Regions from separate parts of the Shewanella loihica PV-4 genome, predicted to be linked through region 2. Evidence: riboswitches for the same ligand, from Rfam matches in the RefSeq annotation. Region 2 holds a riboswitch; the other holds the start of a gene.

Region 1 (14,716 bases), 440 kb from region 2:
CTGCTGTGGCGCCCGCCCTCGCTGGCGCAGTTCAGGCAGGCTGGCGAGGCAAGGAGAGATGAGGCAAGGAGTGATGATGCAAGGAGTGACTTGGCCGTAAACGATACGGCAGAGAGTGAGATGGCTGGGGGCGATACGGCAAAGGGGAGTGCGGCACAAAGCGATGAGCCTAATCTGTTGTCCCGTTATCGTGACCACATAGCGAGCATTGCCTCACGGCTAGTTGTAGCCTTTCCGGATCGTCTGCATCTTTTGATGGAGCGGCTCTTGCTACCGGGAGAGGCCCTTAACTTGCAACAGTGGCAATGGCTGAGTCAGACTCAGAAGGTCCCCTGTGTGGCGGCCGGTGGCGTGCGCATGCACGAGGCGGAGCGTCAGCCGCTGCTGGATATTTTAACTTGTATCGCCCATGGGCGGGACCTCGACAGCGGCGTGGCGCTATGCTCCATCAACGCCGAAGCTAGCCTCAAGCCGATTGCGGCGCAGCGTAAACGTTATCCTCAGGAGTGGATCGATAACGGCCTGGCTCTGGCCCGTCGCTGCCATTTCTCTTTGGATGAGCTCAAGTATGAGTACCCGGCCGAGGTGGTACCCGCCGGCATGCAGGCCAGCGATTATCTGGCGCAGGCGGTGCGTGAAGGCGCCAGACGCCGCTTTCCCGATGGAGTGCCCGATAGGGTGAAGGCGCAGTATGAGAAGGAGCTAGAGCTGATCGCGGCGATGGCCTATGAGTATTTCTTTCTGACCATCTATGACATCGTCTGTTTCGCCAAGTCTCAGCAGATCCTCTATCAGGGAAGGGGCTCGGCGGCCAACTCTGTGGTCTGTTATTGCCTGGGGATCACAGAGGTGGATCCCACTAAGATCAACATGTTGTTCGAACGTTTCATCTCCAAGGAGCGCAACGAGCCGCCGGATATCGACGTGGACTTCGAGCATGAGCGGCGCGAGGAGGTGATTCAGTATATCTATCGCAAATATGGCCGTGACCGCACGGCGCTGGCCGCGGCGGTGATCTGTTATCGCTTCAAGAGTGCCATGGGCGATGTGGGCAAGGCGCTGGGGATAGATGCCGAGCAGGTAGCCCTGATGATTAAAAATATCGATCGCCGGGATCCCAAGCATCACTGGACGACTCAGCTTGCCGCCATGTTGCCAGAGGCTGGGCGCGGGCGCATGTTGCTGCCCTTGGTGCAGACGCTGATCGGTTTTCCCCGCCACCTGTCCCAGCACGTGGGAGGCTTTATCATCTCCGCAGGGCCCTTGTCTGAGCTGGTACCCATTGAAAATGCGGCCATGGCGGATCGCACCGTGATCCAGTGGGATAAGGATGACCTGGAGAGCCTGGGGCTGTTAAAGGTGGATATCCTGGCCCTGGGGATGCTGACGGCGATCCGTAAGACCTTCACCTTACTGAGTCTCCCAGAGAAAGCTTTTTCCATGGCCGATGTGGCATGGGAGGAGGCCGAGGTCTATCGCATGTTGCAGGCAGGCGACAGCATAGGGGTGTTTCAGGTCGAGTCCCGGGCGCAGAGCGCCATGCTGCCAAGGCTGAAGCCAGCTTGCTATTACGATCTGGTGGTGCAGATCGCCATTGTTAGGCCAGGGCCAATTCAGGGGGACATGGTACATCCCTATCTGAGGCGGCGGGATGGCCTGGAGGCGGTGGAATATCCCAGCCCGGCGGTCGAGTCCGTGCTGTCCCGTACCATGGGGGTACCTATCTTTCAGGAGCAGGTGATCCAGCTGGCCATGGTGGCCGCGGGCTTCAGTGGCGGCGAGGCGGATCAGCTGCGCCGAGCGATGGCGAGCTGGAAGCGTACCGGTGAGCTTGAAAAGTTTGAGGCTAAACTGCTCCAGGGGATGGCGGCGCGGGGGTACAGCCAAACATTCGCCGAGCAGATCTACAGGCAGATCAAAGGCTTTGGCGAGTATGGCTTTCCCGAGTCTCACTCCGCCAGCTTTGCCCTGTTGGCCTATGTGTCGGCCTATCTTAAACATCATTATCCGGCGGCCTTCTGCTGCGCCTTGCTTAACAGTCAACCCATGGGCTTCTATAGCCCGTCGCAGCTTATTCAGGATGTGCAGCGTCACGATGTTATGGTACTGCCGGTATGTGTCAATCACAGTGACTGGGATAATAGCCTGGTGCCCCTGCTGGAGGCTGAGCAGCCTGCGATACGTCTGGGCTTTAGGCAAGTGAAGGGACTCAGGCTGGAGGAGATCAAGACCCTTATCGCGGCGCGCCCCGAAGGCGGCTTTACCCGGGTCGAGCAGCTCTATGAGCTAGGTTTATCTCAGGGCTGTTTGACCCTGCTGGCCAGCGCCGATGCCCTGTTGACGCTGGCCGGGCATAGGTATCAGGCGCGCTGGCAACTCAGTGCCTATCAGCCGAGCCTTCCGCTGTTCGATGACTTGCCAGCTGTCGCCAGTGAGGTGGTGTTGGCGCCCCCAAGTGAGATGGCGGCCATGCAGAGCGACTATCGCCATCTAGGGCTCAGCCTGGGGCGCCATGTTATGGCTCAACTTAGAGGGCTGGCGCCATTTGTGGGTTGTCGCCACGCCAGTGAGTTAGCCGATTGTCGTCATGGGCAGCTTGTGCATGTGGCGGGCGTGGTGGTGGGGCGTCAGCGCCCCGGTACCGCCTCCGGGGTTACCTTCGTGACCTTAGAAGATGAGACGGGCAACATCAATGTGATCGTCTGGAGCGCCACGGCCAGGGCGCAGCGACAGCCATTTTTAACATCAAAAATTTTAAAGGTAACTGGGGTGCTTGAGACCCAGTCTGGTGTGTCACACGTTATCGCGGGCAGGCTGGAGGATTTATCGACTCTGGTGAATGATTTTGAACTAAGTTCGCGGGATTTTCGTTAGTGGTCGCATGTTAATCATGCCATCCGGGCGAGCCACAACAGGCTTACTCGGGTTGTTCCTGTCATTGTCCTCGCTCTAGCCCTAGCCCTTTGGGGTATACTCATCGCCTTTGGGTTTACGATAGGCGTGAGTTTAGGCTCCAAATACCAGCAAAATGACCGGGAGAGAAAGGGTGAAGTTTGTCTTGCTAACACACGAGCGGGAGTATGAGCGTGCCAGCAACACTGGCCAGTTGGCGTTAGCCGCATTCCCTGAGCTGTGTAGCCGTGTGCCCTGGTCGCGGATCGCGCCCGATGAGGCGTTGAAACAGGCCTGTGAATCGGGTGAAGCTCTGCTGCTCTTTCCAAAGGAGTACGACACAGACGAAACGGACTCAGGTTCGAGAATGGGCTTGAGCGTGAAACAGGCTATCACGCCCGAGCAACTTTTGCTTAAAAAAGACGGGGGGCAGGGCGTGCGTCAGGTTATCATTCTCGATGCCACCTGGCAGGAGGCCAGAAAGATGATGCGTCAGAGCCCCTATCTGCAAGCGGCGAGAAGGCTGACGCTGCAGGAGAGCGAGCCGTCACGTTATCGCCTGAGGCGGAATCAGTTATCTCAAGGTCTGTGCACCATAGAGTGCATCATTAGCCTGATGCACAGTTTAGGGATGAGCCAAGAGGCACAGCAGCTTGATGAGGCGTTTGATCTCTTTATGTTAGATCACCGTCAGGTAGACGCATAGGAAGTGGCTGAGGGCGCCGGCGAGGACAAACAGATGCCAGATGGCGTGATTATAGGGAATGCGTTTACCCACATAGAAGATCACCCCGGTGCTGTAGAAGATCCCGCCCGCCAGCAGTAGCTGAAAGCCCAGTGGCGTCATGGCTGCAAGCAACTGCTTCATCACTATGACACACAACCAACCCATCACCAGATAGAGCACCAGGCTAAAGATCTTGAAGCGGTGAATAAACAGTGTCTTGAACAGGATCCCGCCTAGGGCAAGACTCCAGATGGCGATGAGAATGGCATCGGCCTCGACACTGTCGAGCAGGATCTGCATCAGCGGCGTGTAGGTGCCGGCGATCAACAGATAGATGGCGCAGTGATCGGCTATCTTGAGTTTATGCTTTAACTTAGGTGCCGAGACGCTGTGATAGAGCGTTGAGCAGAGAAACAGGAGTATGATGCTCAAACAGTAAAGCGCCAATCCGCCCAGTTGTAGATTGGTGAGCCTGTCCCATCCCTTATGCAGTGAAAACGCAAGCGCCAGAATACCTGCAATCACACCCAGGCCATGGCTGAGGGCGTTTGCCAGCTCTTCTGCGCGGCTATAGGGAGCGGCCGTAGCAGCAAAGCTGGGCTGACTATTCAGGCCGATCTCATGGGGCTGTATGGTTTGTGGCGGCACGGACTGTGGTGGCATTAGACTCTCTAAAACTGGTTAGACCTCGTTAATGGTGAGTCTAACAGCATGCTGGTGCAAAAGAAATAGTTAAGCGTACATGTGTACGCCTAAGTTGAATTTTGTTTTGTTAATGATTGAATTTATTATTTTTTAAATTTAACACTGTCCACTATCTATCCTTGGTTGAACTAATAGCATCTCTTCTTCTCTAAAATGCTAAGTTTCCTAAGGAAAGGATGAGTTGCTATTGCGAGTGCCCCCTAAGGATAGCCAATTTTCCTGGCTTGACCTCAATCTTAATTTAAACCTTAATGCTGATATTGATGTCGAGCCGTTAGCCTTCTGCCATCTCGTCAACGATCCATTAGCAAGAGAGCCTTTAGCGAGAGATCACATCGAGCAAGGCGCTCATGCTGAGGAGCTTTTGGTTAAGGAGCTTTCGCTTGAGGAACTTTCGCTTAAGGAGCTTGTTCCTAACGCACCTCTTGAAGGCCCACTTTTTATGGGTTTAGCTGCAAGGATTGGCTGGAAAGAGATGTTTATATTCTTGGCCGTCTTGCTGGCGCACCTTGTATTGCTGGCTTTCTTGAGTTGGCAGTTTAAGGGGCCATATCTGGCTCAGGAATCAATTAAGCGAGACAAGCAGGCCATCAGCGCCTATATGCTGACTCAGGCTGAGTTTGATGCCATGAAGGCCAAATCTCGCCCTGCCGAGGTACCAGTAAAAGCACTTCTGACGAGCGAGCCAAAGCAAGATACGCTTAATCAAAGGGGTGAAAGGACAGAGGACAATCTGGCGTCAGTTCCCGCTCAGCAAAGTGACTCTCTGACTGAGTTAAATCCCGAGAAAGAGGCGTCAGCGACTCAAGTTACTCGTTTCCAGCCTAATGTTGTCCAAACAAGTGTTGAGCCCTCCGTTGTTCCAGCAGTTGATCCCTCTGAGTCTAACATCGCGCCTAAAATCGAGGTGCCCGCTGACACTCAGAATGAGAATGAAGCATTCTCCTTCGATGGTATGAAAGGTCTTAATCTGGAGAGCGGAGCAGCAGACTCGGGTGGGGTAAGCGCTGCAACTGGCGATTATATGGCGAGGCACAGACAGGCACAGCTGGACAAGCTAGTCGAGCACGTCGCCGACAAGGCCATCCAGAAAAAGTCGATGAGCGAGATGGATGGCAAGATGAGGGTGTTAGCCTTGCCTAAGGAGAACGAGTATGAGACGGCAATCACCTTAGACAGCAAGGTGGATCCCAATCGCATCGTCAAGATAGGGGATACCTGTTATCGCGTGGTGAGTGTGGCGACGCCAATCAACCCCCACGGGGAAAACTTAGGCTTCCCCTTTAAGTGTGGTGGCGACAAGGTGAAACAGGCGATTAAAGACTCCCTTGATAAGCATCTGAGTATGATGGGAGTAGAGGTTAAAGATAAAAACTAGTGTGATATATTTTCAGGCTTAAATTAACATGATACTTTCATTTTATACAATTGATTGATTTTATTTTATTATTTGTTTCGATTAATTTGATTTCAGCTAGGGTTTAAAGGGGCTTGCCACCCTCAATCCCTTAGGTCTATACTGAGCCCCTCTTGTCGGAGTGCCATTAGGCTGAGACCGTTTATTCGGGATCCGTTGAACCTGATCAGGTTAGTCCCTGCGAAGGAAACAAGCATAATATGACCTTAGTGTCCCGCCGTATTTTATCGGCCAATGGGATTAAAATCGCCGCAAATTTGGCGAGCGCAATCACAGTGACACCCAGCATATTTTTGAATCAGGCCATTTGGCCTGACTCAATGCCCTCAACGCCAAACTTCTCCAGACAAGCAACTTCATCTAACCCTATAGTGAGATTGCTTATGTCAACACGTCGTGAAATGCGAGCAGAGGCCCAGGCCTTTATTGATAACCTCAAACCCTTACAACACCCTAATTCGCAAAAATTTTACCTAAACGGCAGCAGGCCGGATCTCAAGGTCGCCATGCGGCAGATCTATCAGTCAGACACCCTGATTGGCGGCACGGCCGAGGCGCCTGTCTATGAGAAGAATCCCCCCATCACAGTCTATGACTGCGCCGGGCCCTATTCAGATCCCGAGGCCGATATCGATGTGCGTCGTGGTCTTGTTAAGCTGCGTAGCGAGTGGATCGCCGAGCGCAGCGATACCCAGGAACTTGAGCAGGTAAGCTCAGGTTTTACCCAGCAGCGTCTGGCCGATGAGGGGCTAGATCATCTGAGGTTTGAGCAACTGCCCAAGCCAAGACGCGCCCTTGAAGGCAGGGTAGTGACTCAGATGCACTACGCCAGACGCGGTATCATCACCCCAGAGATGGAGTATGTGGCCCTGCGTGAGAATATGGCTCGCGAGACAGTGACCGAAGAGGTGCTCAATCAGCGCGCGCCGGGTGAGAGTTTCGGTGCCAAGCTAGGTGAGCCGATCACGCCGGAGTTTGTGCGTCAGGAGCTGGCGGCGGGCCGGGCAATCTTACCGCTTAACATAAACCACCCCGAGGCCGAACCTATGATCATCGGCCGAAACTTCCTGGTGAAGGTCAACGCCAACATAGGCAACTCGGCGGTCACCTCATCTATCGAAGAGGAGGTGGAGAAGCTGGTGTGGGCCACCCGTTGGGGCGCGGATACCGTGATGGACCTCTCGACCGGCCGTTATATCCACGAGACCCGCGAGTGGATCATACGTAACTCGCCGGTGCCAATAGGGACTGTGCCCATCTATCAGGCGCTGGAGAAGGTCAATGGCATCGCCGAAGATCTCACCTGGGAGATCTTCAGAGATACCCTGATCGAGCAGGCGGAGCAGGGGGTGGATTACTTTACCATTCACGCCGGCGTGCTTCTGCGTTATGTGCCCATGACGGCCAAACGCCTCACTGGTATTGTCTCCCGTGGCGGCTCCATCATGGCCAAGTGGTGTCTCTCTCATCACAAGGAAAATTTCCTCTATGAGCACTTTGATGAGATCTGTCAGCTGTGCGCGGCCTATGACGTCTCCCTCTCGCTGGGTGATGGCATGCGTCCAGGCTCCATCGCCGATGCCAACGACGAGGCGCAGTTTGCCGAGCTGGAAACCTTAGGCGAGCTGGTTAAGAAGGCCTGGCAGTATGACGTGCAGACCATCATCGAAGGGCCGGGTCATATCCCGATGCAGCTTATCAAGGAGAACATGGATAAGCAGCTCGAGCTGTGTGACGAGGCACCGTTTTATACCCTAGGCCCTCAGACCACCGACATTGCTCCAGGTTATGATCACTTCACCTCAGGCATAGGGGCGGCGATGATCGCCTGGTATGGCTGCGCAATGCTCTGCTACGTAACGCCCAAGGAACATCTTGGTCTGCCAAACAAGGAAGACGTAAAGCAAGGGCTGATCGCCTATAAGATTGCCGCCCATGCCGGCGATGTCGCCAAGGGGCATCCTGGCGCGCAGATCCGCGACAACGCCTTGTCTAAGGCGAGGTTCGAGTTCCGCTGGGAAGATCAATACAACCTGGGGCTGGATCCCGATACCGCCAGGGCGTATCACGACGAATCACTTCCGCAGGAGTCGGCCAAGGTCGCGCATTTCTGCTCCATGTGCGGTCCCAAGTTCTGCTCGATGAAGATCACCCAAGAGGTGCGCGAATACGCTGCGGCCCAAGCGACCGATGTAAGGGAGATTGAGGTTGAGCAGATTGACGTTACTGCTAGCGCGCCGAAGGCAGATATTCAACAAGGGATGGCGCAGATGTCGGCGCAGTTTAAGCAAAGTGGTAGCGAGCTCTATCACAGTGCGATAAGACAAAGCCCTGGCGTTGAAAGCACCTCTCTCGAAAGCACCTCTCTCGAAAGTACCGTTCTTGAAAGTACTTCTCTTGAAAGTACGGCTCTCGAAAAAGCAAAAGAGGTGTAGCCATGTCCGCTGAAAAACCTATTGTCTGGACCATTGCCGGTTCAGACAGCGGGGGCGGTGCGGGCATTCAGGCTGATCTTGCGACCATGGCGGATCTGGACTGCCATGGTTGCAGCGTGATCACCTGCGTTACCGCGCAAAACTCGGTGGCGGTTAACGGTGTCGAGCCTGTGAGTGAGGCTATCTTGCTCGCTCAGCTCGATACCCTGCTGGTAGATCTGCCGCCAAGGGCGATCAAGATAGGGCTGCTTGCCAATCAGCGTCAGATTAATCTTGTCGCCGATTGGCTGGCGACCCATATGGCGCCACTGAAAACGGATGATGGCCAGCCGATTCCGATTATTCTGGATCCCGTGATGGTGGCCTCCTGCGGCGATGCCTTGACTGGCGAATCTGCTGTTCAGGCCTCCGCCCAGACCAAAACTAAGCCCAAAACTAAACTCAAAACTAAGCCCAAAACTGAGCTTAAAACTGAGCCCAAGCACCTTGCCGGGTTGGATTTCACCCCCTTCGCTAAGCTGCTTACTCTTGTGACGCCGAACGCCAGCGAGTTTGGCAAGTTGGTGGGAAGCGAGGCGTCATCAAGTGATGAGATGCTAGCTCAGGCAAGTGCACTCTCAAGGCGCTTAGTCTGCAATCTGCTGATCACTGGCGGTGACAAGGGCTCACTCTGGTATAGCGATAAGGCGGAAGATCTCTTTATCTGCAACGCGGTGGCGCATACCTCACCGCTACATCAGCACACTAGCTTTCGCCTGAGCGGCGAGCGGGTGGATAACCCCAATCACCACGGTAGCGGCTGCACCTTGTCATCGGCGATTGCCAGTTTTCTGGCTCAGGGCTTGGTGCTACACGACGCCATCTTGCTCGCTAAAACCTATGTGGGCCAAGGGATAGCGCCGGCCAAGGCCTTGGGCGCCGGCGCCGGGCCTTTAGCCCGCTGCGGTTGGCCTTCTGGCCTGGTATCGCTTCCCCGTATCACAGAGTTGGCTGGCATCACTTCGATTAGCTCTTCAGATCGCGCTTCAAGTGGCTCCTCGATATTGAGTTTTCCAAGGCTTAGTTTCCCGGGGCTTAGTTTTCCAAGGCTTAAGCGTCCCATCGGGGTGTATCCCGTAGTGGATAACCTGATGCACCTGGAGCAGGTGCTGGCCGCCGGTGCCACCACGGCCCAGCTGAGGATCAAGCTGGAGGATGATCGCCAAGCAGCTAGCAAACAAGAAGAGGGCGCAGGTGCTGCCGCGTTAGAAGCGCAGATCCAAGCGGCAATCGCGCTGGGGCGCAAATATGATGCGCAGGTGTTTATCAACGATCACTGGCAGCTGGCGTTAAAGCATGGCGCCTTCGGTATCCATCTTGGGCAGGAAGATCTTTTTGAGGCGGATCTCGATAGGATAGCCAAGGCGGGGATCGCCCTTGGCGTCTCCAGCCATGGCGTGTTCGAGTTGGCGCTGGCCAGTCAGCTTAATCCATCCTATCTGGCGCTGGGGCATATCTTCCCCACACCGACGAAATCTATGCCTTCTAATCCTCAGGGGTTGAGTAGGCTCGCGCGTATGGTCGCGCTTTGGACGCCCGATTGTCCCAGAGTGGCCATCGGCGGCATAGACGCTTCGCGTTTAGAGCAGGTTAAAGCAACAAACGTTGAGGCGGTGGCCGTGGTGCGCGCTGTGACCCAGGCGGATTCGCCGGGCGAGGCCTATAAACAGCTGGCTAGAATGTGGGAGAACGCCTATGTCACTCAATGATAGTGCGTTTATCCGATATTCGCGGCAGATCATGTTGCCCGAGGTCGGCGAACTGGGCCAGCAAAGGCTGATGGAAGCAAGTGTCGCCATAGTCGGCGTCGGCGGCTTGGGCCAGCTCTGCGCCCAGTATCTGAGCGCGGCGGGGATCGGCCAATTGACCCTGATCGATGATGACAAGGTGGAGCTGAGTAACCTGCCCAGGCAGCTACTGTTTTCCCATGACGATTGCGGCCAGTACAAGGCGGAAGTCGCCAGAGACAGGCTGGTAGGAAAAGGCACAGGTGACAACAGCCAGGTATCGGCTTTTGGTCAGATAGCGGCCAAGGTTGTGCGTCTGGAACTCCACAACGCCGAGTCTCTGCTCTCAGGTGTGGATCTGGTGCTCGATTGCTGCGACAACTTCGCCACGCGCCAGCATATCAATGCCGCCTGTGTGGCGCTGAGCACGCCAAACGTGGTGGCTGCCGCAGCCCACTTTGCCGGTCAGTTGATGGCGTTCGATTTGAGCAAATCCCCGAACAGCGGCTGCTATCACTGTCTGTTTCCGGCCGAACTTAGGGTAAGCGAGAACTGCAGCACCATAGGCGTTCTTGGGCCCATGGTGGGCACCATGGCCTCGATGCAGGCACTGCTGGCGATAAAACTATTGCTGGGATTACCTGGCTTGGGGCAGGTTCACAGATTCGATGGGTTAACCGGCGAGATGCGAAAGCTCACGCTGCGACGAGATCACAAGTGCTCGGTCTGTGCGGCAATTAAAGAATCGAATATAAAGGCTTATGCTGCATGCGGTGAGTTAGCCTGTTCATCGGCCTTAGGAGAAAATGATGAGTGAGATCAGCTTAAGTTTGAATGGTCAGTTAATACAGGTGGCTGCCAATGCGAGTCTGCTGTCCATGTTGGAGAGCCAGCAGATAGCCCTGGATAGCGTGGCCCTGGTGCGGGCAGGCGAGGTGGTCCCCAAGTCGCAGTGGGCATTGACCCTATGTGAGGCGGGCGATGTGATTGAACTCTTTGGCGTAGTGGCAGGAGGTTAATATGTTAACGATAGGCGATAGTCGGTTCTCTTCACGCCTGTTTACCGGCACGGGCAAGTTTGCCAGTGCCGATCAGATGTTGGCGGCCTTGGCGGCCAGCGGTTCACAGTTGGTGACACTGGCGATGAAGCGGCTCGATCTTAAGGCGGGCTTCGATGATATTCTGGCGCCCATACGTCAGAGCGGGGTTAAGCTGCTGCCCAACACCTCGGGGGCGCGCAATGCCAAGGAGGCAATCTTCGCCGCCGAACTGGCTCGCGAGGTGCTGGGAACCTCTTGGGTAAAGCTTGAGATCCACCCCGATCCTAAGTATCTGATGCCAGATCCCATTGAGACCTTTAACGCCGCCAAGGTGCTGTGTGAACGCGGCTTTACCGTATTGCCCTATGTGCATGCCGATCCTGTGCTCTGTCGCAATCTGGAGTCTGTGGGCTGCGCGGCCGTGATGCCGCTGGGTAGCCCCATAGGCTCAAATCGCGGACTGGAGACGGCGGCATTTTTGAAGATCATCATAGAGCAGGCCAAGGTGCCCGTGGTGGTCGACGCCGGGATCGGCTCACCCTCTCAGGCGATGGCGGCGATGGAGATGGGGGCGAGCGCCGTACTGGTGAACACGGCAATTGCCGCCAGTCGCGATCCGGTGAAGATGGCGCTCTGCTTTGCCGATGCTGTCGTCACGGGGCGTAAGGCCTATGAGGCGGGCCTGGCCCAGGTGCATCAGAGGGCGATTGGCACCAGTCCCCAGCAGGCGCTCACCGCCTTCTTATCGGAGTAACCCAATGAGTTTCTTCGATACCTTGAGTGGACTCTCTCGCGAGCAGCTGCGAATGGCGCTCTATTCCACCACGCCGGCCCAGGTAGAGACGGCGATCGAGGGTGAGCAGGGCAACTTGGGTCATCTGTTAGCCCTGTTGTCGCCGGCCGCCGAGGAGTACCTAGAGCCGATGGCGCAGCGTGCTGCCGCCTTAACCCGGCAACGATTTGGTCATAACATCGGCCTCTATCTGCCGCTCTATCTCTCAAATCTCTGCGCTAACGAGTGTGACTACTGTGGTTTTACCATGAGCAACAAGCTTAAGCGCAAGGTGCTCAGCCATGATGAACTGGCGGCCGAGATGGCGGTGATCAAACCTCAGGGATTTGATTCCATCTTGTTGGTCTCCGGCGAGCATGAAACCAAGGTCGGCATAGAGTACTTTGCCGATATCTTACCCTTGGTGAAGGCGGAGTTTAGCCATGTGGCGATGGAGGTACAGCCACTCAGCCGTGAACACTATGAGATTTTGGTGGAGAAGGGGCTGGATGCCGTGATGCTCTATCAGGAAACCTACGATCCTGAGACCTATCGCAGACATCACCTGAGGGGCAACAAGCAGGACTATGGTTATCGTCTCGCATCGCCGGAGCGGATCGCCCAGGCGGGCGTGGATAAGATAGGCCTAGGTGTGTTACTGGGTCTCGATGATTGGCGCATGGACGCGCTCTTGATGGGCTATCACCTGGATTATCTCGAGCGCCGCTTCTGGCGCAGTCGTTACAGCATATCCTTGCCCAGACTCAGACCCTGCGTCGGTGGTATCACGCCTAAGGTGCAGTTGACCGACAAGGGCCTAGTGCAACTCATCTGTGCCTTTCGCCTCTTCAACGAGCAGCTTGAGATCAGCCTGTCGACCCGGGAGACGCCTAGCTTGAGAGATAACCTGTTAGGGCTCGGCATCACCCAGATGAGCGCCGGTAGTCGCACCGAACCGGGTGGCTATGTCAATCCGGCGGCTCAGCTAGATCAGTTTGAGATCAGTGATGAGCGCAGCGCCGCCGAGGTTGCCAGTGTCCTTCGAAGCCGTGGCTTTACCCCTGTGTGGAAAGACTGGGAGGCTGGCTGGATAGGCGCAGGCTAACCAATTCAAGATGTTAGCCGAGCCCTCTGTAATGCTGTACTTTGCTTGGCTTTTGATTAATAATTAGCCATAACTGTGACTCATGAAAAAGGGCCATCAATTATGGAAATACCATCGAGCTTTTCATCCGGTCTGGCCGGCTTGCAGAGCGCCCAGTCTGGCCTGACTCAGGCTACTGTGGATGTTGCCAAACCCAGCCAACCACAGGTGAGTGAAGCTGGCGGCACAGAGACGACCAATCCGGTCAACGCCACAGATAAAACTGAGGCCCTGGTCTCGGCGATAGAATCGAAAAACCAAGGGGAAGCCGCGGTTGAAGTATTAGAGACCGCTAACGAGACCCTAGGTACAGTGATAGATATCAAGGTGTAGGCCGTGGCTGGCGCCATGACTACGCCCCCCTTAACGGCGATGCGCCTCGGTGCATTGCCGTCTTCTTCTGCTTCAACTTCTTCAATTTCCTCATCTTCTACAGCTTCTTTATCTTCTTCAAATAGGGCTTCAAGTTCCCAAAGTACCGCTTCAAGTTCCATAAGCACTGCTTCAACGCCAGCAGCCTCTCATCAAACGTCACATGCCAGCCTGAAGGCCAACACGGCGGTATCCTCGACGCCTTCGGGTGCAACCAGTCTACTTACCTCTGGTAACTTAAGTTCTGGCTTGTCAACACAAAGGGGGTCAAGTGCGAGCCGTCCTGTCTTCAATGGCAGTTCGTCAGGTCAAGGGGGATATAGCCTTTCCAGCGGGCCTCTCGGAGTTGGAGGCCTACTCAATCAAACGGCAAGCTCTGGTTTTAGCAGTGGCTTGAGCAAAGGCATGGGCAATGGCGGTGGGGTGGACGGCGCTTCGACACTTCCGGATGCGGCAGGTAGAGTAGCAGGCTCAGGTTTACCCCCTGGTTCGCGAGGTAGCAATGGCAAACCAAATGCGAGTACAGCAGGGGGACAAGGCGGTGTTGACGTTAGTCGCGGCAGCGCAATTGAGGGGGAAAAGCCGGTAGTCGATATCTTTGGTGGGGCCGAGGAAACCCGCGGCGAGGCATACAACCCCTTCGCGGATAAGCAAGAGGGAAAGGACGCACCAAGTGATGAGAGCCGCTCACAAGCCCCTGAACTTGCCCGCCAGGAAGCTGAGCTGAAAGAGCTGTCCAGACGTGACGCCGAGGTGAGGGCCCATGAGCAGGCTCACGCCAGCGTTGGCGGTACCTTCGCGCGTAGCCCAAGTTTTAAGTATGAACAGGGGAGCGATGGCAGACGATATGCGGTTGATGGCGAGGTGGCGATCGATATCTCCTCCGTGCCTGGGGATCCCCTGGCTACCCTGAACAAGATGAAGCAGGTCTACGCGGCGGCGATGGCCCCTGCGACCCCATCGATGGCAGATATCCGGGTGGCCAGCGAAGCCCTGCGTAAGATGAATTCGGCAAAGGCCGAGCTTGCCAAAACGCGTCAGCAAAGCGCCATCACCCCTGAGCAGATGAAGCCGCTTATCGATGCCGGTAAGAGTGAGCAGCAGCGCCAGCTGCCAGAGCCAGTGACGCCAAAGGTGAGCGGTAGTGTGGATGATCAGGGCAAGATCTCTGCGGCCAGAATCGATTCCCCCTCGCCGCTAGATGATGATAGAAGCCCTTCACAATCGATAGAGCGGATCAGTCGCCAGCTTCTGGCGGCCGATGGTCTTCTGTTTAGCGCTGAAGCCCTGTCGATGCGCTACCAAGCGGGCGAGTCTGACGCTTCTTCAACATCTTCCTCATCCTTCGCCTTCTCCCTCTAAGACAGAGTGATTCTTGAGGATCAACTGCTCCAGCAACTGTGAGGCGGGTCCTTGCTTATCGCGGTTGGGGATAACTAGGCTGAG
Region 2 (14,716 bases):
GTTCCTCGACTGGTTCGAGAATCTGAATGTGGGTGTTGGGGTATAGATAGGAATAGAGGTAAGAGTAAGATAAGAGTATAGAAAAGGCGTTCAGATAGGGGCTAGCATCAGCGTCTAGCTTCCCTCTTTTGACAGACAAAAAAATGCCCGCAGCAAGCGGGCAACACAATCACTTAGGGTGAAAACCTTGCATAGGTAGGATGCAGGCTCCCCTTCACTTTGCCAGTTTTTACTGCCCTGTAAACCCGACCAAAGTCGAAGCTATGGTACCTGGCTTCACAATTTCGTTTGCTATCACCCTTATCAGAGGTAACGCACCGCCGAGTCGGCCGATTTCTGCGGCTTTAACGGCGCCTTCACCGCGGGCGTGCCCAGGTAGAGGAAGCCCACTATCTGATCTTGCTCGCCCAGGCCCAAGGCCCGATGCAGATGACGATTAAAGGCCAAGGGGCCGGTGCGCCAGATGCCGCCCAGTCCAAGAGCGAAGGCGGCCTGCTGCATCGCCATACAGGCGCAGCCCGCGGCGATATGCTGCTCGAGTACCGGCACCTTAGGATGCTCGGTTACCTTGGCCACTACAGTGACCACCATGGGGGCGCGCATCGGCATGTTGGCGGCCTTAGCGACGGCAGCCTCATCGCCACCCTCCTTTTCCATCGCCTCCACAAAATGGTCAGCAAGGCGCGTTAGGCCATCGCCCTCGGCGACGATAAATTCCCACGGGGTGAGGCCTGCATGGTCCGGCACTCGCACCGCGGCGTTTAAGATCTGTGTAAGCTGCGCCGCATCGGGCGCCGGGGCGACTAGTCTGGGGCAAGACTGCCGTGTCAACAGAAGTTCGATCGCATCCACAAAGATTATCCTGTCATTAATACCGAACTCGAGGGTAGCAAATTGGCAAAAAAAATCCCACTAAAACAGTGGGATTTACACTTGATGACGCCGGGTTAAGCCTTGGGCTGATACTTGCGGGCAATCCAATAATCCAAGCTGGTATAGCGGCCGCCGCCGATGATCAACAAGGCAAACAGCATAAACAGATAGGTAACGGCAAACTCGATGCCGTTGTTAAGGATCACAAAGTTACCCGAGGAGGTCAGCCACTCATAGTGACCATGTTCCTGCAAAAGAGACTTGGCCGCCGCGAGCTTCTCCGCCGAGGCCATCACCTGCTCATTGGCCAGCCAGGAGCTGGGATCGGCGATCGCCAACCAGCCGTTTTTCCAGTGCACGCTAAAGGCTGCCACCGCCATGGTGACCATCAAGGGGATGGAGATCAAACGGGTGGCCAAGCCAAGGATCAGCAAGAAGCCACCGACAAACTCGCTGCCGGCCGCCAGGGCCACCATCACCTCGGGCATGGGCAGACCCAGGCCCCACTCGGCGTTACCAAACCAGGCCGCCGTGTCGCTAAAGTGGGACAGCTTGTTGTATCCTGCCTGCATCAGCACTGGCGCCAGATAGAGCCTAAGTGCCAAGGCGGCGACACCGTCGAGCTGGGCGATCCCCTGGGTAAATTTAGCGTACAGTTTCTGCATAACCTCACTCTCTCATTATTTTGTCATTACCTAATAGACCCTTAGCTAATCATTTAAATTTCAGCAAGGATCAACAAAGGTAAAAAACCTATGTCCTGAACGAGATGAGATAGGCGAGATGAGACAAGCGAAACGAGACAGGTAACTTGAAATAAACGAGGAAATAGAGCGCAATCAGAAACCTTGCGTTAGCCCTGACGGATCAACTGAGTCAGAGTAACAGAATCGGATTTACCAAGTCGGAAAAAGAGTCGGACGACCAAAGACGCGTTAACCCACCAGCACCATGAAGTCATCGAAGCATTGGAGGTAGTCACTCACGCTATGTGGCAGGCTGGCATCTGACTCGCCCTGCGTCTGCGGCACTGTCTTCTCCACTGACTGTAGCACTGTCTTCTGCACAGTCTGCTTCAATATGCCCTCACCCTGGCTCGCCATCAACAGTGCCCAGCAGGCAGCGAAATACCAGTAGAGCGCCAAGGCACTGGGAATGGCCGCGAGCGCCTTATCGTTGAGCTTGGGATGATCATTCAGATAGCCGAGGATCAGGCGGTGGCGCTGCTCACTAGAGAGTCTGTGGGTTGCCAGCACGCTGGCAAGATCCACCAAGGGGTGGGAGCTACAGGCGTATTCATAATCGATACACCAGAGCTTCCCCTGGCTTATCAAGAGATTGTGGGGGTTGAGATCCCTATGGCTATACTGGGGCGCCAACGCACAGGCATTTAGCTGCTCGAGCACGTCATCGACCCGCACCAGGTGCGCCTTAAGCGCTTGCCATCGCGTCTTCCAAGGCTCGAGATAGGATATGGGCAGATCCGTGCTCCCTACCGCATCAAGACTGGCTTTATCTGTGCTAGCCGCATCTAGGCTTTCGGCAATCATCTCTAACTGACCAAAATAGCGCCGCCACTGCTCAGTCACCGAAATGGGATTCTTGGGCAACGGCAATTGAGCTAGCCCCTTGAGTAGGTCCAGCAGCAACACCTCGGCATCCGGCCGGCTGACGCACTCTTCCTGCAGCGGATGGGCGGGATTGGCCGTCATCAAGCGGCTCCAATCTTCGCCTGTGTCGATGAAACGGCTGAGATAGCAACTATTGCCCGGCGCCACATACAAGAGCGCTGGCGCGAGGCCATGCACTTCTGCCAGGCGCCAGTTGGCCACCTCATGGTCGCGGGCGCTGATCTGGCTGCTGGCCTGACTGTTGACCCGCAGCACCAGGTGCTGGTTATCGCGGCTTAGATGATAGTTTTGGTTACTCAGTCCCCGCGAGAGCACCTGTATCTGTGTGCTCTCATCCAATGGACAGCCAAGATCTGAGAGCCGCAACTTAACCGCCTCGGGAAGGCTGCCTATCAGGCGCGCTAGCAAGGTGCTATTCGCGCCAGCACTACCGTCAGCCGACATCAGATCACAGCCTCGACGAACAGTACGGCAAGACTCGCCTTAGTCATAGGAGTAGTCACCCTGACTTGGCTGCTGCATGCTGGTACGCCATAGGAAATAACCCCCTATCGCCATGCCTACATACAAGATGAACAGCATAGAGGTGAGCATCAGTCCCTTGTTGAGATAGAGGTAGATGGACACAAAATCGATAACCACCCAGTAGAGCCAGTTCTCCAGCACCTTGCGCGCCACCAGATAGGTGGTCATCACCGCAAAGCAGCTGGTTGCGGCATCCAGATAGGGGTACGATGCCTGAGTGTGGGTCGCCATCAAATGGCCGACCACCAGGGAAACCACAGTTGTCGCGACGATCAGATATAGATGCCGCCCAAGCGACCAGCTGACCACCTCGACCCCTTGATCTTCACCGCCGCCATAGCGCCACAGCCAGAAGCCGTAGCCAGCCATCGCCATGTAGTAGACGTTGAGCAGCGACTCCATCAGCAGGGAGACCTCCCAAAACAGCAAGGTGTAGATGGCGGTGCTGACAAAGGCTGCCGCCCAGCACCAGATGTTGCCGCGCATCGCCAGTGCCAGATAGGCCAAAGCCAAGACCACGGCTACCGCCTCCCACGCCGTCATGGCATTGGCCTGCTCGAAGGCCTGGGTCAAGGTGCTAACCAATGCGGACCAGAAATCTATCATAGGATGTGTGTTGCTCCCCGTATACTAATCGCGCCCTAAGGCCCTATTCCTGATGGGACAGGTTCAGCTCGCCACCGATAAACTTGACCACGAAGACTGCCTTGCCCCACTTCTCATGAGCGGCTTCCATCTCGGTGGCCAACATCTGCATCACCTCGCCATATTCGCCGCACACCTGAGTGGCCATGGCATTGGTGCGGCGCTCGATATTGGCGTAAGTGTCAACCCGGCCGATGAACCACTTGATGGGATCGATATAGTTATCCTTGAGGGGATACATGCTGATTTCAGCGGTTAATTTCATCTTAACTCCTTAAGGGGGCGAGTCCTACCCGCCCCTACAACGATTAGCAATGGCAAAGCGCCAATTACATAAACTTGACGTTAAGCGTGACCCCTAGCTGACGAGGGTCGCCATAACGGATATATTGCTTATCGGCCCAGCCGTTATCCGGCTCGTTACCGAAATAGAAGCCGCGCACGCCATACTTCTCATCAAACAGATTGCGTCCCCAAAGGTAAGCCGACCAGGTCTCTGTCTCGTAGCCGACACGGGCATTGAAGATAGTATAGGGCTCTGACTTAGAGTCGTTGCTGTCTGAGTAGTAGAACTCGCTCTTACCACTGGTGGTCAGGTTGGCAAACCAGCCCAGATCGCTACGATAGGTCGCGCCCGCGCTATAGGTAAGATTAGGTGAGTGAGCCAGCTCGCGGCCAGTGAGATCCACCAATCCACCGTACTTGTCCTGGTAGGCGTAATCGCCGTAGGCGGTCTCTAGCCAGCCTAGCGTGCCGTATAACTTAAGATTATCAGTGGCATACCAGTTGGCTTCCAGCTCGGCGCCATAGTTGTGAGAGCTACCGGCATTTTCGACGTAGAGGATGAACTTCTGTGGCTCGTCAGGGTTTTGCTGTGAGGCGGAGACCTGCTGATCGCGTCTGTCCATGTAAAACAGCGAGAAGTGGGTGGTCGCGTCGCCATCTAGCCACTCTGACTTGAGGCCCAGCTCATAGTTGTACAGAGTCTCTGCCTGGAACTCCTTTTTATCGCTAAGGGAAACCGGCAGTGACATGTTAAAGCCACCCGCCTTATAGCCACGGGCGATACGGGCATAGGCCTGTTGGCCAGGACTCAGGGTCTTGCTCAGGGCAATATGACCGCCCCACATGTTCTCAGAGGGATCGAAGGCATCTTTGTCCGAGTCGCTGTAGTCGCTCTCGCGGCGCTCCAGACGGGCACCCACTGACAACGCGTAGCCATTGCCTAAGTCGCTGTCTAACTGCGCAAAAACTGCCAAGTTAGTCGCTTCATATTCGGCAAGCAGTCTGTCTTCCCAGCCGTTATAAATCTCAAGAGTGTCGTTGTCTTCTGTGAGTCTCAGACCATAGACGCCCACCAACCAGTCGGTGCTGCCATCGAAGATACGTCCCGCCTCGGTGGAGCTTAGACGAAACTCCTGAGACAGCGTGGTTCTGTCACCCAGCTTGTTCCAGGTGTAGTCGTATTGACAAGGTTCACCCTCGCAGCTGCGGGCCGCCCAAAACTCTGGGTTGGCCCAGTCACCGTCGTAGCCGTGATGCGTATCACTCTGAGCCATTGAGCTTAGTGAGACCAGCTCGAAGCTGTCGGCGCCCGAGTAGGTCAACTTAAGCGAGCCACCCGTGGTGCGCTGCTTGTCGACACCCGGCTCATCTGTGAGGGTATCGAAACCGTTGTTGTCCAATGTCCAGGCATCGTAGCCGTTGTTAAAGTCGGCGTGCATCAGGCTGAGATCGGCCACCAGATCGTCAGTGGCATACCAGCGCAGCTTAATGCGGCCTGTAAATTCATCTCTGCCGTTAGTGTCGTCACGGCCCAGATAAAGGTTGTCGCGATAGCCGTTCTGCTCATGTTGCTGCAGCGATACGCGGTACAAGAGCTTACCCGAGTCAGTCAATGGGCCAGAGCTGAAGCCGCTATAGGTGCGCAGGTTATCGTCACCCAGTTGCAGCTCGGCGCCATGCTCGAATACCGAGGTAGGATCGTTACTCTTAAGATAGATGAGACCGGCTAAGGCGTTGGCGCCATAGCGTGTACCCTGTGGCCCGCGAAGCACCTCGACCTGCTGCAGATCATACATGCTGGAGATCATCCCAAGGCCCGACATGTCGATGTCGTCTATGATGTAGCCAACCGAAGAGTTAGGTGCACCCTGATACTCCTCCTGCTCGCCCACACCGCGGATCTGGAAATATTTCGCCCGTGAGCTACCCCCAGACCAGTTAAAATTGGCAATGCCGTTGAGTACGTCTTCAAAGTGCTGGGCGCCCTCGTCCTCAATTTGCTGTTGATCTATTACGCTGATGCTAGAGGGCATCTTGTCCAGGCTAGACTGGCGAAAATCGGAGGTGACGACTATCACTTCCATCTCGTCGTTGGCTGGCGGCGTATCGCTCGCCATCAGGCTGGTATGAGTTAACGCCGCCGCGACGGCAAGGGCGATGGGTGAATAAGATTTTAATGTAAACATAGGACCTCAAATCAATATTGAGATCCGGCACTTAAGAAAGCGAGAAAGAATGCACAGACAGATTGTGTTAAATCTAGTGATGTGGCCCATTCCTACGCCGGTATTAGCCGGATCAGGTTCTAAGGGTTCGTCCCGCGGACATCTCAGTCAATCGCTAAGCTATGGCTTGGCGTTAACACCCCTTGGCGAGGCCGATTATACATGACTCATACAAAGAGTTGACATATTTAACGCAATATTTGCGCGTGATCCATAAAAAAACGCCAGCATTGCTGACGTTTTCATCAAATCATTCGCCCGACTCATTCCTGAAAGCGATTTTTAATTGGAAATGGCCTCTCGCACATAGAGTTCACAACGTACCGCTGTGGCATTAGGGGACAGCGCAGTCACCTGCATCTGCTGTTTGCCGTGAAGCTTAAGGGACTTCCAACTCACCCCCTCATCCTCTACCGTCGCGCCATTGATATCGTACCAGGTGAACTTATATTGCAGGCGCTGATCCTTTGGTGACTTGCTGATGATGGTGCCGCGCGCCCGCAGGAAACCCGCCTCGGCTTGGGTGGTCACCGCGCTGACATCCACGTCTGAGTGGAAGGAGCCGTTATCGACCCGCACCTCACCGGTGGAGCTGATCATGATGCCGCCGGTATGGGGCGCACAGGCGCTCAGTCCCAGCAACAAACAAGCTAACACTAATCCTTTGTTCATCACTATTCTCCTTACGCTACACCTTAATATCTATTCGATCAGAAAATGGGCACGGGCGGTGGCAATCAAGGCCTTACGGTTGGTTTGCCAGCAGTTGATGTTTACGTTCGCCACGCGGCGTCCCTGACGGGTGATCTTACACTCGGCGAAGCTATCTCTGTGGTGGCCAGCCCTCAGGTAATCGATTGAGAAATCGACGATTTTGGGCACCTTAGTGGTCTGCATGAACACCATCAGCTGAACGATCGCCGACATCTCCATAAATCCCGCGATCACACCGCCATGAATGGCCGGCAGGGTTGGGTTACCGATATTTTCATCTTTCTTCGGTAGCTGAAACACCAGCTCGTCGCCGAAGCGCGCCACCTGCATGCCGATAAACTTAGCATAAGGAACATGCGCCAGCAGGTGACCAAAATCGTTCAGCTCCGTGGCCTTCTTAACGATATCTTTAACGTTTAATGCCTGATTGGCTTCTGGCGTGACCATGGTCATTTTCCCTCTCCCATCAGAGCCTGTCTGAAGGCGTCCCCCACCATCTCAGGGCTGATACGCATGAAAGAGCCCACCGCATGGGCGATAGGATCGTCGATAGAGTCCTGATAGGCGATGGCGCGGGTAAAGGCCACGCTCGAAGAGAGCTTGTAACACTCGGCAAAGCCATAGACGCTCTTGTTAGGTTCGGCGGGTTTCATGTAGTCGACCCGCAGATCCAAAGTCGGCGACAACTCCAGCGACTTGTACTTATCGAAGATGTTGCAGACCACGGCTGTGCCGCAGGCGGTATCCATCAGGGTGGTGATCACCCCGCCATGTATCACGCCTGTGTCTGGGTAACCGATAAGCTCACTGCTGTAGGGCAGCTCGATCAGCACATGCTGCTCGCTGGCTTCCAGTACACTGAGCCCAAGACGGCGACACTGCACTAGCTGACCGACGAAGCGGGTCGCCAAGTCTGTCAGCGGGAAAAAATCAGGGTTTGTCTTCATTACTCTACACAGTCCAAGAATCGTCTGGGATTAACGCGACACTAGCGGCCCCAGGAAATCGCCGCCTAACAGGTGCATATGGATATGGAAGACTTCCTGACCGCCATGCTTGTTGCAGTTCATGATGAGACGATACCCATCCTCTGCGATGCCGGCTTCATCAGCCAACTTAGCCGCTACCGTCATCATGCGCCCCAGGGCCTTCTCGTCCGATGCCTTGACATCATTAACAGTCGGGATCAGATGGTTTGGGATGATCAGAATATGGGTTGGCGCCTTGGGTTGAATGTCACGAAAGGCGGTGACCAGTTCATCTTGATACAGGATGTCGGCGGGAATTTCGCGTCTAATAATTTTACTGAAAATGGTCTCTTCGGCCATTGCACTATCCTCGATATGACGTTAATCCTGTCAGTATACTCACAAATAAGCTGTTTGTGATCCATCATATAAATAAAGGAGTTAACTCAATCAACGAGTGATGATTTTTTAGCTCGGAGAATGAAAGAGCCCACCTGGATAACCAAGTGGACCCTATGAAAAGCGGGGGCTATGAAAAGTGGGGGCTGTGAAATTAGGCGGCAGCGTAATTAGCAGCACGGCGCTAAACACGGCCGGTCACCCCATCGATGTTAGCGACTATTTAATCGAATGCTAATCTATCGCTGTTCAATTGATCTTGCTGCTTGAGCTGCTTGAGATCCTCGCGCTCCGCTTCGATCTGCAGTAATTTGGGCGCCTTGAAAGTCAGCTTGAGATAAGCATCTTGGCGGGTCTTGGCCACTTGCTCTAGCGCCACATTGGTGCCATCGTCGGTAAAGCCATACCAGCGCTTGCCGTAGCAGCTACCCTGCAACACACATTTATAAGAGCTCATCTCACTGCCAATGAACTCTGTGGTTTGATAGCCGGTATCGACTAGCGATTGCTTAATAAAATTAAAATCTTCTTTATAGTCATCATCATACAAACCATAATTTCTGCTTGTCATGATGACTTTTAACAGCCCATGTTGCCTATCGGCAAAAAGCACATAATCCTTGGCTAGAGACAAAGACTTAGGCAGTGAATGGGTTTCAACCCTAAGCTCATCTCCCTGGCGTTTGACCTCGCCATACTGGCTGACATCCTCACCCCAATCAAGCCCAAAAGGCGCCATTCCATGTGCATAAAGCGGCGCTAACACTACTAACAATGCTAACTTCTTCATCGTACCTATTCAGCAAGTCAAAAACTTGACGAATTCTACCCTATTGGGCTGCGACACGAAACCAAACTCAATTAAAAACCTATAAAAAATAAAAGGTTAACCAAAGTTAACCTTAAGTAATATAGATGTTAAATTTGAACCCACCGGCATCACACAAAAGTACTAGGCGCTATGCATACATGCATAGCAAAGTATGACACAAAGCAAAAACAGCCTCAGCTTTGATTGATTTTTGCTCGCACCCTGGCCTCGGAATGCGCTTCTAACCAATATTTTTGTAACACTGGACTGCGCAGACCACTGGGCTGATCGGCTAAATTCCAAGCACCTTTCCAGATCCCATCGGCAATCATATGCACCACCGCACTTTCGATGGCCGATGCCACACACAGACTCACAGGCTCGTTTGAGGTATAGCCAAGCTCAGACTCAAGCAGCTCCTGGGCATCGATAAACTTAAACACCCCGGCGGTGATCTCTTTGGACAAGATAGACTTAGTGGTGGTCACGCTACTCAATAATCGGCCGGTGCGAATATCAACCGCCCTCAGGTTGACTGTCACAGTATCGACACGAAACTGAGTTGCCGCGCCTATGCCCAGGTAGCGGGCCCCCGCGCCACCGGTTCTGACATTGGTGTCATAGGCAACTATGCCTCCTTCCATCAGGATCTGCGCCGAGTTCAGCTGAGGCAGCTTGTTGGCATCACCGTTAAGCCCGGCCCTGACAATCTTACGTTCGGTAAGTAGATTCTGCAGCCCCTCGCGCTCGACGGGAATAAACCAACTGGAATCATTCAATGCCTGAGCGAGAAAAGCGGTGCCACTCTGGGGCACGGCGGTAGAAAAGTTACTCGACGGAATTGGCTTATATTGACCTGTCTGATCGCGAAAATCATACACGGCGGCCAGCATCACCCCCTGGGGCGCAGGCAGATTAATGAGATCATAGTAGCTCTCGCCCTTGGGCATCAGACTCGAAGAGGCTTGCACCTGTTCAAGTTCATTGGTGCTAGAACAGGCCGAGAGAAATAACAGGCCAGCGGCCATCAACAAAGGTTTCATCGTTAACCACCCACACTCGAACTGTCGCTCAACCCACCAACTTCGATCACCGTCGTTTCGCCGGTCAATAGATCGGTGATATGCACCAATAGCATGCCATCTTCGTTGACCACTTGGATCTCGAAGTCCGTGGTCTTGAGATAGCCCTCACCGCCATTGGCCGCATCGTTAAAGAGTTGGCTCATCAGACGAGACTCAAGGGAACTTGCCATGCGCTCGAGGGCACTGGGGGGCGTATAACCTGAGCCGCCCTTATGATCGTTCTGCGCCGAGGCGTTCGCCAGCAGGTAGGAGCCATTAAGATAACTGCCACCAAAATTGGGGTTCACTGGGGTATAGATAAGCTGTGTCGCCTGAGAGCTCAGGCTGAACGTAGCCGCCAATAGCAGGGCTATCGGTCGAAAAGACTTAGCTTGATTCATTGAAAATGTCCCTATTAGAATTCATCAGGCGCTAAATCGGGATCCAACCACTGAGCCCAGCTAGCCTGTTTCTTGTTTTGCTTCAATATACTGTCGACGCGCCTGGCCACCTGCTCTGCCAGCTTATCCAACTGCCGGCTCGCCGGTGACACCACAGTCACAAAGATAGGTTTGCGATTGTGTAACACGCTGATCTTGCTACCACTTCGCGCAGTAGCTAGCTCGACAATACTCAGTCCACCGTGCTCCGTCATACCGCCGATATCTCGATAGGCGGCAACAAATTCACGATAAAATCTGTGTCCGACGCGGGTCATCGCGCGGTTGAGGATCAGTCCATCGATGAGATCAGACTCCAGCCTGGGCGGTGCGTCACTCGTGCTCTGCGCCGCCAGCTTGCTGCCTTCGTGGACATCGGGCACCTGACAATAAACAGGAGCCGAGAAGGCCGCTAACAGGAGCAAGCGGCCCAGATATTTCACTGCTGAACCTCATGCAGATGAGTCTGTGCCCAGGCAATAGCCTGTCCACGACTTGAGACACCAATCTTTCTAAACACACGATAGAGATGCGTCTTGATGGTGCTCTCGCTGACAAACAACTGATTGGCGATATCCACGTTAGTGCTACCCGAGAGTAATGCCTGCAGCACCTCTCGCTCACGAATCGTCAGGTTGTCGGCGCCGTCGAGTTGCTCCTGATCCGCAGAAGCCGACAACAAAGCATGTGGGATCACCGTCTGGCCGCGTAGCACATTGGCTAAGACCTTGCCTATATGCTCAAGGGAAGCATCGCCATAAAAGACGGCGGCGGTAATGGGGGAAATTAAGAATCTTGCATCTATCTGTTTCGGATAGTGCAAGAATACCACGCGGGCGCTGTGGCGCTTCTCGATCTGCTTTTGTACCTGGTAGGCACGCTGCACATCTATGGTGGCGAGATCGATAACAACCAAAGAGTAATTCCCTTCACTCATAGTCACTTCAACACTCTCTGGGGTGACCTTAGCCAGTTTAACCAGAAACTCCTGGGGCCAACGCGTCTCCAACAGATCAATCAACAGTTGCGATCGCGATACCACTACCCAATTTATCACTTTGAACATCCTGCTCACTCCATGTCGCTAGTTATAAGCGTATTCCATTAAACCGACACATATAATAACAACTATAGAATTAAAAATAACATCTTAATTGCGCCAATTTTATCAAGCCCTACCAGAATATCTGTTTGAGGCGAGCTCCCTTCACCTTATCTTTCATCGCCTTACTGCTGACGATAACCCTGAGTCACGCTTGCTCGCTGTGCATTCCCCCATTGAGTCACAATCACCCCATGACCCGAACCGTTTTGATAGATGCTGACCTCATTGTCATAACCGCTCTGTTGCACATAGGCCTGGTTATCACTGCCCCGCTGCTCAGCTACCAGAGACAGGTTCGCTCCAAGTTGACTGGCGATCAGACTGTTGTTGACCCCAACCTGCAGCAGGCTGGCCTCTATCGCCTCCCCTTGCTGCAGCAGATACGCCTGATTGCCGATCCCCTGCTGCTGCAACTCAGCGCTGTTGGCCACCCCAAATTGCGTAAACAAGGCGCGATTCGCCTCGCCGCTTTGGGTGATGTCGGCCTGCAGCGCATCCCCAAGCTGCATGATGCTAGCATTATCCCCCTGGGCCAACTCATCAAGACTACTGAGGTCATCGGCCCACACAGGCAAGCCAGCAAAAAGCATCGCTAACAAGAACAATCGGCTGATTGCCTGACGCCAGGCAAAATGCCCGGCCTTAAAGACTGCTTGCATCAAATTTGTTTCCATCCGTGGCGCACCTATCTGTTTTTATGGCCAAGATTATCTATCTAAGACGAAGGACTTACGTCCACAAAGAGTATTAAGTCCCGCTAGACAAAGTATCTATTCCGGCAGTAGACCTAATACTTTTCTACTAATGGAAAATCTCAAAAGATTGGATCTAGAGATGAGGGCGGCGATAAAGCCCGCAGGCTAATAAAGGCTTATCAGCCATATACCCGCCTTTTGGCAGAAACTGAGCACCGTTGGCATGGGCTAATGGAATCGATTAATGATAAATGGTGAGTTGAACTCGAATATCCGGCTAATATTCCAGTCACGAGTAATAGAACAGAGATAGAGTTGCCGATGGCAGATACAAAAACACCGGCAAGTTGCCGGTGTTTGTCGATTATCCTGTAATGAAAATCTTATTTCTTCAATACAGAGTCTGCGGTGCGGCCATCGTCGTGGCAGCTATCACAGGCTGGGCGATCGCCCACGTTTGAATCGTGCGGTGCGTGACAGTCGGCGCACATCAGATTACCGTCGTGTGGCTTATGCACTGCGTCCATCTCGGCTAGCGTACCGTGACAGCTTTGGCACTGCTCAAATTCGTGAGCACCATCGGCAGATGGTTCACCATTGGCGTGACACGCTTCACAGCCTTCCATCTCAGCATGCATCTCTGCAAGTTCTTGAGGCTCAGCCATTGCCGCTGGAGACAAGGCTAGCGCCGCCAAACCAGCACCAAATAACGCACTTAGAATTTTATTGCTCACGATAATTTCCTCTCTTATGTTTGGCGATGTGGGTGTAGTTGTTATATCCCATCGTGCCTTGTTCCTGATTGCACAACTTAGCTTAAAATAGCTAAGGTTTTGCAAATAGGCAAATTTCTCTTGCGGGCATACTAACAATAGCAACTGCTTAAAAATGTGCACTTAATCAAATATCTATGCCGCAAGCCTCATACTCACAGATAAACATGATCTGCGTCACACTACTGCTATGCAAATGAGCATTTCTCATTGCCACTCAGAAAAACAAAAATCGTAATTGCAAAGAAAAGATACAAAAAACGGGAGCCTAGGCTCCCGTTTTATCAATCGACAATCGATTATTGTGCGCGCAGTGCTTCGATACGCTTTTCAAGTGGTGGATGGCTCATCATCAGTTCGGCCATCGACTTCTTACCATTGATACCGAAAGCCGCCATCTGTGCTGGCATGGCACCGGTTTCTGGGCCTTGACGCAATCTGTCCAGCGCCGCAATCATCTTATGCTTGCCTGCCAACTGAGCGCCGCCGGCATCGGCCTTGAACTCACGAACACGTGAGAAGTAAGCCACTATCATCGAGGCCAGGATACCAAACAGCATATCCAACACGAAGACCACTGCCATGTAGGCAAACATGCCCAGGCCTTCGCCCTCTTCGTCGTTGCTGGCAACGAAGTTATCGATAATGCTCGCCACCACGCGGGCCGCAAAGATCACGAAGGTGTTCACCACGCCTTGAATAAGCGTCAGAGTCACCATGTCGCCGTTGGCCACATGGCTCACTTCGTGGGCCAATACGCCTTCGATCTCATCTTGCGTCATGCCGTAAAGCAGTCCGCTACTGACGGCGACCAGCGAGTTGTCCTTGCTAGGGCCTGTGGCAAAGGCGTTCAGCTCGGGTGACTGGTAGATGGCCACCTCAGGCATCTTGATGCCCGCCTGCTCAGCCTGACGCGCAACGGTATCGACCAACCAGCGCTCCATGTTGTCGCGCGGTGTGGTGATCACTTCACAGCCCATGGTCTTCTTCGCCATCCACTTAGAGATCGCTAAGCTGATAAAGGCGCCGCCGAAACCGAAGATGGCGGCAAAGACCAATAGTCCGCCCATGGTCGAGGTGTTAACCCCTAAAATAGACATCACAATTGAAGCGACCAGCAAGATTGCCATGTTTGTCGCGATCAATAAGAAAATACGCTTCATGTAAGCTCCTATAAGCCCTGTATGAGACACCCTATGTGTCATCAGCCTCTCTTAACGACATAATATGTCCGATAAGTCAGAGTTCAAGGGTTGAACGTAAAAATTTTTTTGGTGGGTACGATTGAGTGCGCAGCCACGCCAAAAAGTGTAGACCTTGGCGTGGAGTCTAGAAGCCCTATATTAAGCCAATCTTAAATTTATCGGCTTTGGCGGGATAAACCGTTAATCTTTATTAATAATTACTCCAGCAATCAGAGAGTGGCGTTTTGTTAATCAAAGGCTCTCATTCAACAGGCGCTATTGATGCGAGAGTTGGCTAACCTTGACCTAGTGCCAGCTTGGTAAGATCTAAGTATTGCGCCGCGTTTTGGCTAGAACATTCAGTAAGATGTGGGATGAC

Evidence for each region. Region 2 has a riboswitch for thiamine pyrophosphate ahead of SHEW_RS08985 (TonB-dependent receptor). Riboswitches for the same ligand answer to the same signal wherever they lie in the genome.
Region 1: linked by a shared signal. The riboswitch ahead of thiC (phosphomethylpyrimidine synthase ThiC) and the one ahead of SHEW_RS08985 (TonB-dependent receptor) in region 2 are both predicted to bind thiamine pyrophosphate.

What each region holds. Positions count from the first base shown of each region.
Region 1 is NC_009092.1:2,416,369-2,431,084, reverse strand. Features, by position in the region: gene SHEW_RS10900 (error-prone DNA polymerase) at 1-2,874, shown strand, start outside; gene SHEW_RS10895 (DTW domain-containing protein) at 3,047-3,598, shown strand; gene trhA (PAQR family membrane homeostasis protein TrhA) at 3,572-4,282, opposite strand; gene SHEW_RS20125 (hypothetical protein) at 4,506-5,702, shown strand; TPP riboswitch at 5,849-5,947, shown strand; gene thiC (phosphomethylpyrimidine synthase ThiC) at 6,125-8,176, shown strand; gene thiE (thiamine phosphate synthase) at 8,179-9,924, shown strand; gene SHEW_RS10870 (HesA/MoeB/ThiF family protein) at 9,911-10,759, shown strand; gene thiS (sulfur carrier protein ThiS) at 10,749-10,961, shown strand; gene SHEW_RS10860 (thiazole synthase) at 10,963-11,736, shown strand; gene thiH (2-iminoacetate synthase ThiH) at 11,741-12,859, shown strand; gene SHEW_RS10850 (hypothetical protein) at 12,962-13,231, shown strand; gene SHEW_RS20120 (putative metalloprotease CJM1_0395 family protein) at 13,664-14,632, shown strand; gene SHEW_RS10840 (LysR family transcriptional regulator) at 14,609-14,716, opposite strand, start outside.
Region 2 is NC_009092.1:1,976,799-1,991,514, reverse strand. Features, by position in the region: gene SHEW_RS09015 (oxygen-binding di-iron domain-containing protein) at 1-46, shown strand, start outside; gene SHEW_RS09010 (NAD(P)H nitroreductase) at 304-852, opposite strand; gene SHEW_RS09005 (HvfX family Cu-binding RiPP maturation protein) at 948-1,538, opposite strand; gene SHEW_RS09000 (phosphotransferase) at 1,809-2,948, opposite strand; gene pnuC (nicotinamide riboside transporter PnuC) at 2,988-3,635, opposite strand; gene SHEW_RS08990 (YkoF family thiamine/hydroxymethylpyrimidine-binding protein) at 3,679-3,939, opposite strand; gene SHEW_RS08985 (TonB-dependent receptor) at 4,004-6,145, opposite strand; TPP riboswitch at 6,218-6,338, opposite strand; gene SHEW_RS08980 (YcfL family putative periplasmic lipoprotein) at 6,467-6,856, opposite strand; gene SHEW_RS08975 (PaaI family thioesterase) at 6,887-7,351, opposite strand; gene SHEW_RS08970 (PaaI family thioesterase) at 7,348-7,845, opposite strand; gene hinT (purine nucleoside phosphoramidase) at 7,876-8,226, opposite strand; gene SHEW_RS08960 (hypothetical protein) at 8,489-9,040, opposite strand; gene SHEW_RS08955 (CsgG/HfaB family protein) at 9,271-10,119, opposite strand; gene SHEW_RS08950 (curli assembly protein CsgF) at 10,122-10,541, opposite strand; gene SHEW_RS20940 (curli production assembly/transport protein CsgE) at 10,556-11,023, opposite strand; gene SHEW_RS08940 (LuxR C-terminal-related transcriptional regulator) at 11,020-11,646, opposite strand; gene SHEW_RS08935 (hypothetical protein) at 11,808-12,344, opposite strand; gene cctA (tetraheme c-type cytochrome CctA) at 12,764-13,114, opposite strand; gene htpX (protease HtpX) at 13,453-14,316, opposite strand; gene bioD (dethiobiotin synthase) at 14,633-14,716, opposite strand, start outside.